One region of the Exiguobacterium sp. EA-TM-5 genome, then DNA from elsewhere that is predicted to be linked to it. Evidence: riboswitches for the same ligand, from Rfam matches in the RefSeq annotation. Region 1 holds a riboswitch; each other region holds the start of a gene.
What was found. A riboswitch is a leader RNA that binds a small molecule or an ion and turns the genes downstream of it on or off. The one in region 1 is predicted to bind lysine.

Region 1 (3,251 bases):
CGAAATACGTGGTTGATTACGAAACGGTAAGAACAAGAGAGTAATCGTTGTAAACAGTAGACAAAAGTTAATGATGAATTGATTCATGATGGACAACAAATCCTCCCAACTCCCCCAGCTAACAGATTTCCATATATATACTCTAGTTTATTCATCTAGGTAACGGTTAGATTGTGGGAAATGTTTAGGTAAAAAAGAAAAAACGGTAGAAAATCTACCGTTTTTATGAAGACGAAGTGAGCGTATCCTCATCCATCGTCAATAAAATTTTATCAAAGACACGAATCATCGTTTCGAGTTCTTCTTCCGTTAGGGTTCCGAAGCGATCTTGTAAATAATTTTTCCGGACAATTTCGAGTTCTCGAAATGCTCGTTCGCCGTCATCGGTTAAGGCGAGGACGATCGAACGACGATCTTCCGTCGAACGTGTCCGTGTGACATATCCTTGTTTATACAGCTTATCCGTCAAAGCAGTAACTTGGCTCGTTGCGAGCTCAAATTGTTCCGCGAGAAGCGTCGGGCGCTGAGGACCATTTTCTGAAAGGCTCCGTAAGATGAAGAATTCACTCCGGGTTGCTGTTCCTTCAAATAGTCGATTTAGTTCACGTCGCAGGGTACGAAGAATGACACGCATTTGTTCCTCGAGTCGGTAAGTTAGCAAATCACGTTCCTGTGGCATGCAAGCAGCATCCTTTCTCTCAGTGGACTTCTACCATTTAGTGTACTAAACATATCGGATTTTTACCATCGACTACCCGATATTCGAAAAAGGCAATTGACAATTTCGTGGCGGTTTGTGTAATATGGCGTAGTAATAACTAACTTAATTCAGTTCTCACTCAACCAGTGGGATGGAGGTTGCAGTTCTTAAGAGTACGGTTACGGATGTCGTCAAGCGACAAATGAGGTGACCTGAAAGGAAGAATTGCCGAAATCAATCATCGCTTTGAAGATGATCGATTGGGATTAGATCGAACAGGTCTAATACTGTCACAAGTCGGGTATGACCTACTTGTGGAGAGCTATCTTTCACGACGGTAGAATGAGGCGCATCCATTTTATTATGTTGCGTTCTCATCTTCCATCTGGAAGATGAGGGCGCTTTTTGTTTTTTTCATTCAAAAAGTGTCCTCTCAAAAATCTATACAGAGAGAAGCGAACGAAATGAACAATTTAGATGTTAACAAAACAACAGATTCAACAGCAGAAGGTTTAAAACGTGGATTACAAGCTCGTCATATGTCGATGATCGCTATTGGCGGAGCTATCGGAACAGGACTTTTCATCGCATCCGGTGCTTCCGTCGCAGCAGCAGGACCAGGTGGTGCGCTCCTATCGTATGCAATCGTCGGTTTAATGGTCTATTTCTTAATGACAAGTCTTGGTGAAATGGCAGCGTATATGCCGGTCGCTGGATCCTTCTCGACATATGGAACGAAATTCGTCGATCCATCGTTCGGTTTTGCACTCGGCTGGAACTACTGGTACAACTGGGCAGTCACGATCGCAGTCGAACTCGTTGCAGCACAAATCGTCATGTCTTACTGGTTCCCGGACGTTCCTGGTTTTTACTTCAGTGCTTTGTTCTTAGTACTGATGATTGGGTTGAACTTCTTCTCCGTTAAAGGGTTCGGAGAAGCCGAATATTGGTTTGCGATGATTAAAGTCGTCACGGTCATCGTCTTCTTAGTCGTCGGTGTTGCAATGATTTTCGGCGTCTTTACCTCAGAGCCACCGGTTGGCTTTAAAAACTTTGCTCTCGGGGATGCGCCGTTCGTCGGTGGGATTCCTGCCGTCATCGGGATTATCCTTGTTGCTGGATTCAGTTTCCAAGGAACGGAACTGGTCGGGATTGCAGCAGGTGAGTCGGAAGATCCGAAAAAGAACGTTCCAAAAGCGGTCAAACAAGTCTTTTGGCGTATTTTACTCTTCTACGTCTTCGCGATTTTTGTCATCGGGATGCTCATTCCGTATACGAGTCCGAACTTAGTTTCAAATGATATCACCGACGTAGCGGTTAGTCCGTTTACGCTCGTCTTTGAAAAAGCAGGTCTTGCATTCTCGGCAGCACTCATGAACGCTGTCATCTTGACGTCTGTCCTATCTGCCGGAAACTCAGGGATGTATGCTTCAACACGGATGCTTTATACACTTGCGCGTCAAGGCGATGCACCGAAGTTGTTCGCGAAAGTGTCAAAAAACGGTGTGCCGCGTAACGCCTTGCTCGCAACAGGAGCGATCGGTGCCCTCTGTTTCTTGACGTCGATGTTTGGTGGACAAGTCTACTTGTGGCTACTCAATGCTTCCGGGATGACAGGATTCATCGCATGGCTCGGAATTGCGATCAGTCACTATCGTTTCCGTAAAGGTTTCGTTGCACAAGGGCACTCGTTGAAAGACTTGCCGTACGTTGCACCAGCGTTCCCATTCGGTCCGCTGTTCGCATTCGGTCTTTGTTTCCTTGTCATCGTTGGTCAAAACTATGCAGCATTCCTCGCTGACCAAATTGATTGGGTTGGAATCGCCGCAACGTACGTCGGTATTCCATTATTCCTTGCTTTCTGGTTAGGACATAAATTCAAAAATCGAACGTCCGTCGTTCGTTATGACGAGATGGACTTCCCAGAACATCCACGCCAATCGTAATTAGTGAGCCACCTTCAAATGAAGGTGGCTTTTTAGATGTCGCTTCAAGTAAGATGAAAGAAAAACAGGAGGCGATCTTCGTGAATTACTGGTACCACTTTAAGCGTGCCTTCTTACCGATCGCGTTATTGCTTGTGACGCTTGCCTTGTATCAAATGATTTATCGTTTGAATAATATCTGGTATTCGCTTGGAGGACTTCTTCTTGTCTTTGCGGCGATCTACTTCGTCATGCGTCGCCTAAAAGCGAACCCGGAGGATTGAATGAGCAGGAAAGTCGAGTCCATTCTCTGAACGCGGTAAAATAGAAGCATACAGAGGAGGGGAAGATAGATGGCAAAAGCAATATTTGCAGGTGGTTGTTTCTGGTGCATGGTCAAGCCATTCCATAAATATGATGGTGTAGAGCAGGTCATTTCAGGATATACCGGTGGTCATACAGAGAACCCGACTTATAAAGAGGTCTGTTCGGAAACGACAGGTCACTTAGAGGCAGTCGAAGTGACGTACGATCCGTCCGTCATTACGTATGAAGAATTACTCGAGATTTTCTGGCGTCAAATCGATCCAACAGATGGTGGTGGTCAATTCAATGACCGTGGTGAA
Region 2 (3,251 bases), 300 kb from region 1:
AACGAGCAGAAGCGTAAGCGGACAAGCGGCTGACCGGGAAGTCCAGTTCTGCTAGTACTTGTAACATTTTTTGACCGACAGCGCCGGTTGCTCCGATGACTGCTACATGATACATCCTGTTCTCCTCCTTATAACTCGAACGCGTTTGCAATCGCTGCAACCGTTCGTTCAATGTCTGCTTGTGCAATCGTGTATGAGATACTAATTTCTGATGTCGTAACTTGATAGAACGGAATATTCTCTGCTCGGAAGATTGCGAACAACTTCGAAGCAACACCTGTTGCATCCCGCATCCCGATTCCGACGACAGATAATTTCGCGTGTTGGTTATGACGGTCGACCTTCACTGTCGTAAAGCGATCCATGATATCTTTTAAGGCTTCATCGAGAAATTCTTCCTCATCGAGTGGACATGAGAACGATAAGAAAATGTCACTGTCGAACGTCGTTTGACTGATCATATCGATGTTGACGTGGCGATTGGATAACAGTTCGAAGATATCGGCTACTGCTGCATTTGTTTGCGGTACGTGTTTGATTGACACCGTCAAGACGTTCTTCGTGACGCTGACACTCGTCACCGCTTTTTGTTCCATTGTTTCCGTCGCTTCCATGATCCATGTTCCCCTTTTCGATTCAAGTGTTTTCCCGACGAAGATGTGCACGCCGTATTTTTTTCCTAACTCGACACTCCGCATTTCCATGACCTTCGACCCGAGGGCGCTCATCTCCATCATCTCGTCATATGAGATGTAGGGAATCGGTTGAGCCGCGGCATGGATCCGTGGATCAGCAGTATAGACACCGTCGACATCAGTATAGATTTCACAGCGTTTATCAAGGACTGCTGCTAAGGCAACTGCCGTCGTATCCGATCCGCCTCGTCCAAGTGTCGTCACGTCACCAAGTTCGTTGACACCTTGGAAACCGGCAACGATGACAACATCGTACGTTTCGAGTTTTTGTCGTAATAGATCTCCATCGATCTGTTTGATCTTACTTTTCGTATGCACACCCATCGTGCTGATCCCTGCTTGTGCGCCTGTTTGCGATAACGCCTTGACGCCGAGTGAGTTGAGGGCGATGCTGAGTAATGAAATCGTCTGTTCTTCTCCGATGGCAAGCAGCCGATCGAGTTCTCGCCGCTCAGGGCGATCCGTGATGGCTTGCGCCTGAGCGATCAAAGAATCTGTCATCTTGCCCATCGCCGATACGACGACGACGAGTTTTTCACCTTCGGCTGCGCGACTCTTCAAATAATTCGCAATAGACTGAATCTGTTCGACAGTCGCAACCGAGCTTCCACCAAATTTAAGTACAGTTGTCACAATCCTATCTCCTTTGTCCCGATACAGAAAAAAACGACGGGCCGGTAGGAGCGTTCCTACGGCCCGTCGTTATCACGATCGGACAAACGAAGACAAAGTCATTCGTTCTTTTACGTAAGATAGCGCTCCGAAACATCGGTTTCGGCAGTACAACGGATCTTAACCGTTGTACCAGCAAACAAGAGTAAGCATCTTCTCGTTCACTTCGGCGGACTTCCCCTTTCACATCATTCGGCATGCTTGCCTTCAAGAATGATGCTACTCATGTCATCCGCGCCTCTATCTGTCGGTTGTTAGTTACAGTTATAGCAGACATCTTTTGTTAAATCCAGTCATTTGGCTGATTTTTTTCAAAATTCGTCAATTTGCAAGATGTTGTTTGGCAATTTCGAGTTGCTCTGAAACAGCAGCAAACCCTGTACCGCCGTAGCTTGTCCGGCGTGCAACTGCTTGAACCGGATCGAGGAGCGGATAAACGTCTTCTGTGATATTAGGATGGAATGTTTGATACGTCTCGAGGTTCAAATCTTTCAAGAAACAGCCATTCTGTACACAGTAAAGGACAGCCTTCCCAACGATTTCATGTGCTTCCCGGAATGGTATGCCTTTCGTCACAAGGTAGTCGGCGAGTTCCGTTGCATTCGAGAAGTCTTGCATTGTCGCCTTCTTGAGCGCTTCGGTCTTAAACGTCGCGGATTCAATCATTCCGGTAAAGATTTGAACGGACTGAAGGACGGTATCTGCAGTATCAAAGACCCCTTCTTTATCCTCTTGCATGTCTTTATTGTAAGCGAGTGGTAATGCCTTCATCGTCGTCAAGAAGCCCATCAGATTACCGTAGACACGCCCTGTTTTCCCACGAATCAATTCAGCGAAATCCGGATTTTTCTTTTGTGGCATCATGCTCGATCCTGTCGAAAAGGCATCGGACAACTCGATGAAGCCAAATTCTTGCGACGCCCAGATGATGATCTCTTCACAAAAACGTGATAGATGCATCATGACGGTCGAGGCAATCCCGAGGTATTCGATGACAAAGTCCCGATCGGAGACGGCGTCTAAACTGTTCGGATAGATCGACTCAAACCCGAGCAACTCCGCAGAACGGAAACGATCAATCGGGAATGTCGTCCCGGCGAGCGCTCCTGCACCAAGCGGTGATTTCCGGATTCGTTTTTGGTTGTCCGTCAACCGTTCGACGTCACGTTCGAACATCCAGAAATACGCAAGCAAGTGATGGGCAAGAGAGATGGGTTGCGCCCGTTGCAAATGTGTATAACCCGGCATGACCGTCTCGATATGTTGTTCAGCTTGTTCCGTGATGACCGATTGGAGCTCACGCAATGCCGTCGTCAATGCTTCGACATGTTGCTCCATCCATAGATGCAAATCGGTTGCGACCTGGTCGTTTCGACTCCGTGCCGTGTGCAGTTTACCTGCGACTGGACCAATCTGTTCCGTCAATAGACGCTCGAGATTCATATGAATGTCTTCATCTGCTAGCGTATACACATGATCCGCTACTGTCGCTTCCAGTTGCTTTAATCCTTGCTCGATTTGCGTCCATTCGTCTTGAGCGAGGATTCCTTGTTCACATAACATCTGCGCGTGAGCGAGACTCCCTTTCAAGTCGACACGCGCTAACTTTTGATCGAACGTGATCGATGCTCCGAAGGCTTCCGCTTGAGCGGAAGCACTTTCCGTAAAACGTCCACCCCAGAGTTTGGTCATTTCGTCACACCCGCCTGACGATGTACGCTCGCATGCGTCGAAACAGCAAGACCGTGTAATTTGATGAATCCTTTTGCAGCTTCATGATCAAACGCATCTTCTTTCGTGTACGTGGCAAGCTTCTCATCATAAAGCGAGACAGCAGACTGACGACCTGTCACGGTAGCATTTCCTTTGAACAACTTGACCCGA
Region 3 (3,251 bases), 300 kb from region 1:
GCGAAATTCTGACTTATGAAGTCGCTTCCGTAAAAGAACGCGCGCAATAAACCAAGAAGGACTCGATATGAGTCCTTTTTATGTACCTGTATAAAAAAAAGAGAAAGGGTTTAATTGTCTCAAATGGTATTATTTGTTATCATAATGCCATTACAGAGAGAGAGGATCTTACATGAATTCGTTAACTATATTTGAACATGCTATTCGTGCCTTACCTGACGACCGTACATTACGACGTGATGAATTATGGACGGATGCCTTTTTATTGCAACAGGAGAACGAACTGACCGTTTATTATTCTCCGATTGGTGAGTACGTCAATACCAAAGCAAAAGTCGTCATCATCGGGATCACACCAGGATTTGAACAGATGCGAATCGCTTTCGAAGAAGCGACGGATGCACTTCATCATAGCGTTTCATTGGAAGAGACGGCACGCCTCGTCAAATATACGGCAAGCTTTGCTGGAACGATGCGACGCAACCTCGTCCAAATGCTTGATACACTCGAACTTCCAGCATTACTCGGAATCGAGACGACGGCTACCTTATTTCATCAACATCAGCAATTACTGCATCCGACGTCGTTATTAAAACAACCCGTCTTTTATCGAGAAAAAAATTATTCAGGGCATCAACCGAAAATCAATCGTAGTCCTTTGTTGAGACACTATGCAGAGGAACATTTCGTTGCTGAGATCAATCAATTACATGAATCAGCGCTGTTGATTCCGCTCGGTCGTGTCGTCGAAGCACAAATTCGTAGCTTGATTCATGACGGACGAATTGAACAGCATCAGCTTCTTTCCGGCTTCCCTCATCCCTCTGGTGCAAACGGTCATCGAAAAAAACAGTTTGAAGAGAATCAACCGTACTTAATGAAACAGCTTATTCAACATTTTGCCGAATAAATAACTTTATCTTAAATTATCAGAATATATGGTTGAATCGCTTCTGAAATACATGATAAAGTGTCCATAAGAACAGAATATGACTATTCTATCGATGAGGTAGAGGCGCGATTTCAATCAGTACTTGGTCCGAGGATGACAACGAAGACGACTACAGGAAAGGTGACATCGCCGAAATGATAATATGTGTCCAACATATCGTCGTTGGTCGATTCGGGAAACACCCGATCGATTGCCATACATAGCAGTTGTATGGAGCGCTCCAATTCGGCTAAGAAAGACGCATCCAGCGAGGGTGTCGGCTTTGTTGCCGGTGCCCTTGCTTTTTTTATGCCGCGGGGTCTCATCTTTAAGTTATTTATTAAAGAGGAGGATATTTTTTATGGTCAACTATTCAGATTCCATCATCGCCCTTGTACCTGCTTTATTAGCTATCTTGTTGGCAATCTTTACGCGAAAGGTCGTTCTTTCGCTAGGTGTCGGCATTCTCGTCGGTGCCCTACTACTCCACCGTTTTAACCCGATCGATACGGTGACCTATCTTGGTAAGAACATCTTCAGCCTATTTTGGGCAGATGGTGCCTTGAACGAATGGAACGTCTTATTGCTTGTCTTCTTGTTATTGCTTGGTGTCCTTTCGACGTTGATCCAAACGTCAGGTGGTGCACGCGCTTTCGGAGAATGGGCAGCAACGCACGTCAAAACGGCACGTGGTGCTCGTTTGGTCGCATTCGGCCTCGGAATTTTGATCTTCATCGATGACTACTTCAATAGTCTCGCCGTCGGAAACGTCAGTCGTCCGCTTACGGATCGTCGTGGTGTATCACGTGCAAAACTTGCCTATTTGATTGACTCAACGGCTGCACCTGTCTGTGTCATCAGTCCGCTTTCAAGCTGGGGAGCATTTATCATCTCCATCATTGCTGGTATCTTAACGACGCACTCGATTACGGATTACTCGGCGTTTAGCGCCTTCATGATGATCGTTCCAATGAACTTCTATGCAATCTTTGCTCTTCTGTTAACACTTTACATCGCTTACTCTGGCATCTCTGTCGGACCGATGAAACAACACGAACGCCGTGCTGCAAAAGGTGAACTCTTCGATGCCTCAAAAGGCACACCGATGGGGATGGCAAAAGAGGTCAAGGAACACACGAACGGAAAAGTTCGGGATCTCGTCGTTCCAATCGTTGTTCTCGTCATAGCTACGATCAGCGCGTTACTCGGAACAGGTGCTCAGGCACTTGCAGCCGACAATCGCCCGTTCACTTTGATCGGCGCGTTTGAAGCAACAGATGTCACACGTTCACTCGTCGCTGGTGTTGTCATTAGTTTAATCGTTGCTTTCCTGATGTTGATCGGACGGAAGATTCCGGGACGCGATTACCGTGCAAGCATCGTTGCTGGTATGCGTTCGATGTGGCCGGCAGTCGTCATCCTGTTGTTCGCTTGGACGATCATCGCTGTCATCGGTGATATGAAAACAGGTGACTATCTCGCAAGTTTCGTTAGCAACTCGATTTCTGCTTCGTACTTGCCGTTCTTATTATTCTTAATTGCCGGCTTGATGGCATTCTCGACAGGAACAAGTTGGGGCACATTCGGGATCATGTTGCCAATCGGTGCGGATCTCGTCATGGCGGTCGACGCTTCTCTCTTGTTACCGACGCTTGCTGCTGTTCTTGCCGGATCTGTCTTCGGTGACCATTGTTCACCGATTTCTGATACGACAATTCTCAGTTCGACTGGGGCTGGATCCCATCATATCGATCATGTCACGACACAGTTACCGTATGCGCTAGTCGGTGCAGTTACTGCCGCTGTTGGTTATTTAGTCATCGGTTTCACGGAGTCTTCGGTCTTCGGTTTCATCGGAGCTCTTGTCACATTCGCACTCTTCGTCGTCGTCTTAAACGTTCTCTCGAAAAAAGGAGAAACCGCTTCGGATTTACAGACGGATTAATGTAACACTGTACGAAAAAAGGCATTGGATGCGCGCATCCAATGCCTTTTCTTATACTCATTCGTTTCACACCATCAATAAACACACATCATTTGCGAACGCTACTGGGTCTTCAAGCGGAAGTCCTTCAACAAGCAACGCTTGCTGATACATTAATTTTGTATAGTGTTCGAATTTCGAACGATCGTTTTGATACGCTGTTTCAAGGGATTGGAACACTGCGTGTGACGGGTTCAATTCGAGAATCTTGACCGCCTCTACTCCTTCGTTATTCGGCATTGCCTTAAGGATTTTCTCCATCTCGATCGAGACGGCGCCGTCTGTCGCAAAACAGACGGGATGAGATTTTAGACGCGTCGATGCTTTGACTTCCTT

Region 2: linked by a shared signal. The riboswitch ahead of ACV3PA_RS16125 (aspartate kinase) and the one ahead of ACV3PA_RS01315 (amino acid permease) in region 1 are both predicted to bind lysine.
Region 3: linked by a shared signal. The riboswitch ahead of ACV3PA_RS02965 (Na+/H+ antiporter NhaC family protein) and the one ahead of ACV3PA_RS01315 (amino acid permease) in region 1 are both predicted to bind lysine.

Annotation. Positions count from the first base shown of each region.
Region 1 covers NZ_CM132670.1:255,934-259,184, reverse strand. Annotated here, with positions in the region: gene ACV3PA_RS01325 (diguanylate cyclase domain-containing protein) at 1-87, opposite strand, end outside; gene ACV3PA_RS01320 (MarR family winged helix-turn-helix transcriptional regulator) at 224-679, opposite strand; lysine riboswitch at 845-1,033, shown strand; gene ACV3PA_RS01315 (amino acid permease) at 1,165-2,646, shown strand; gene ACV3PA_RS01310 (hypothetical protein) at 2,727-2,909, shown strand; gene msrA (peptide-methionine (S)-S-oxide reductase MsrA) at 2,979-3,251, shown strand, end outside.
Region 2 covers NZ_CM132670.1:3,073,106-3,076,356, forward strand. Annotated here, with positions in the region: gene ACV3PA_RS16120 (aspartate-semialdehyde dehydrogenase) at 1-115, opposite strand, end outside; gene ACV3PA_RS16125 (aspartate kinase) at 129-1,328, opposite strand; lysine riboswitch at 1,441-1,618, opposite strand; gene argH (argininosuccinate lyase) at 1,689-3,059, opposite strand; gene ACV3PA_RS16135 (argininosuccinate synthase) at 3,056-3,251, opposite strand, start outside.
Region 3 covers NZ_CM132670.1:552,988-556,238, reverse strand. Annotated here, with positions in the region: gene ACV3PA_RS02975 (heme oxygenase) at 1-50, shown strand, start outside; gene ACV3PA_RS02970 (uracil-DNA glycosylase family protein) at 173-910, shown strand; lysine riboswitch at 1,003-1,181, shown strand; gene ACV3PA_RS02965 (Na+/H+ antiporter NhaC family protein) at 1,293-2,876, shown strand; gene htpG (molecular chaperone HtpG) at 2,943-3,251, opposite strand, start outside.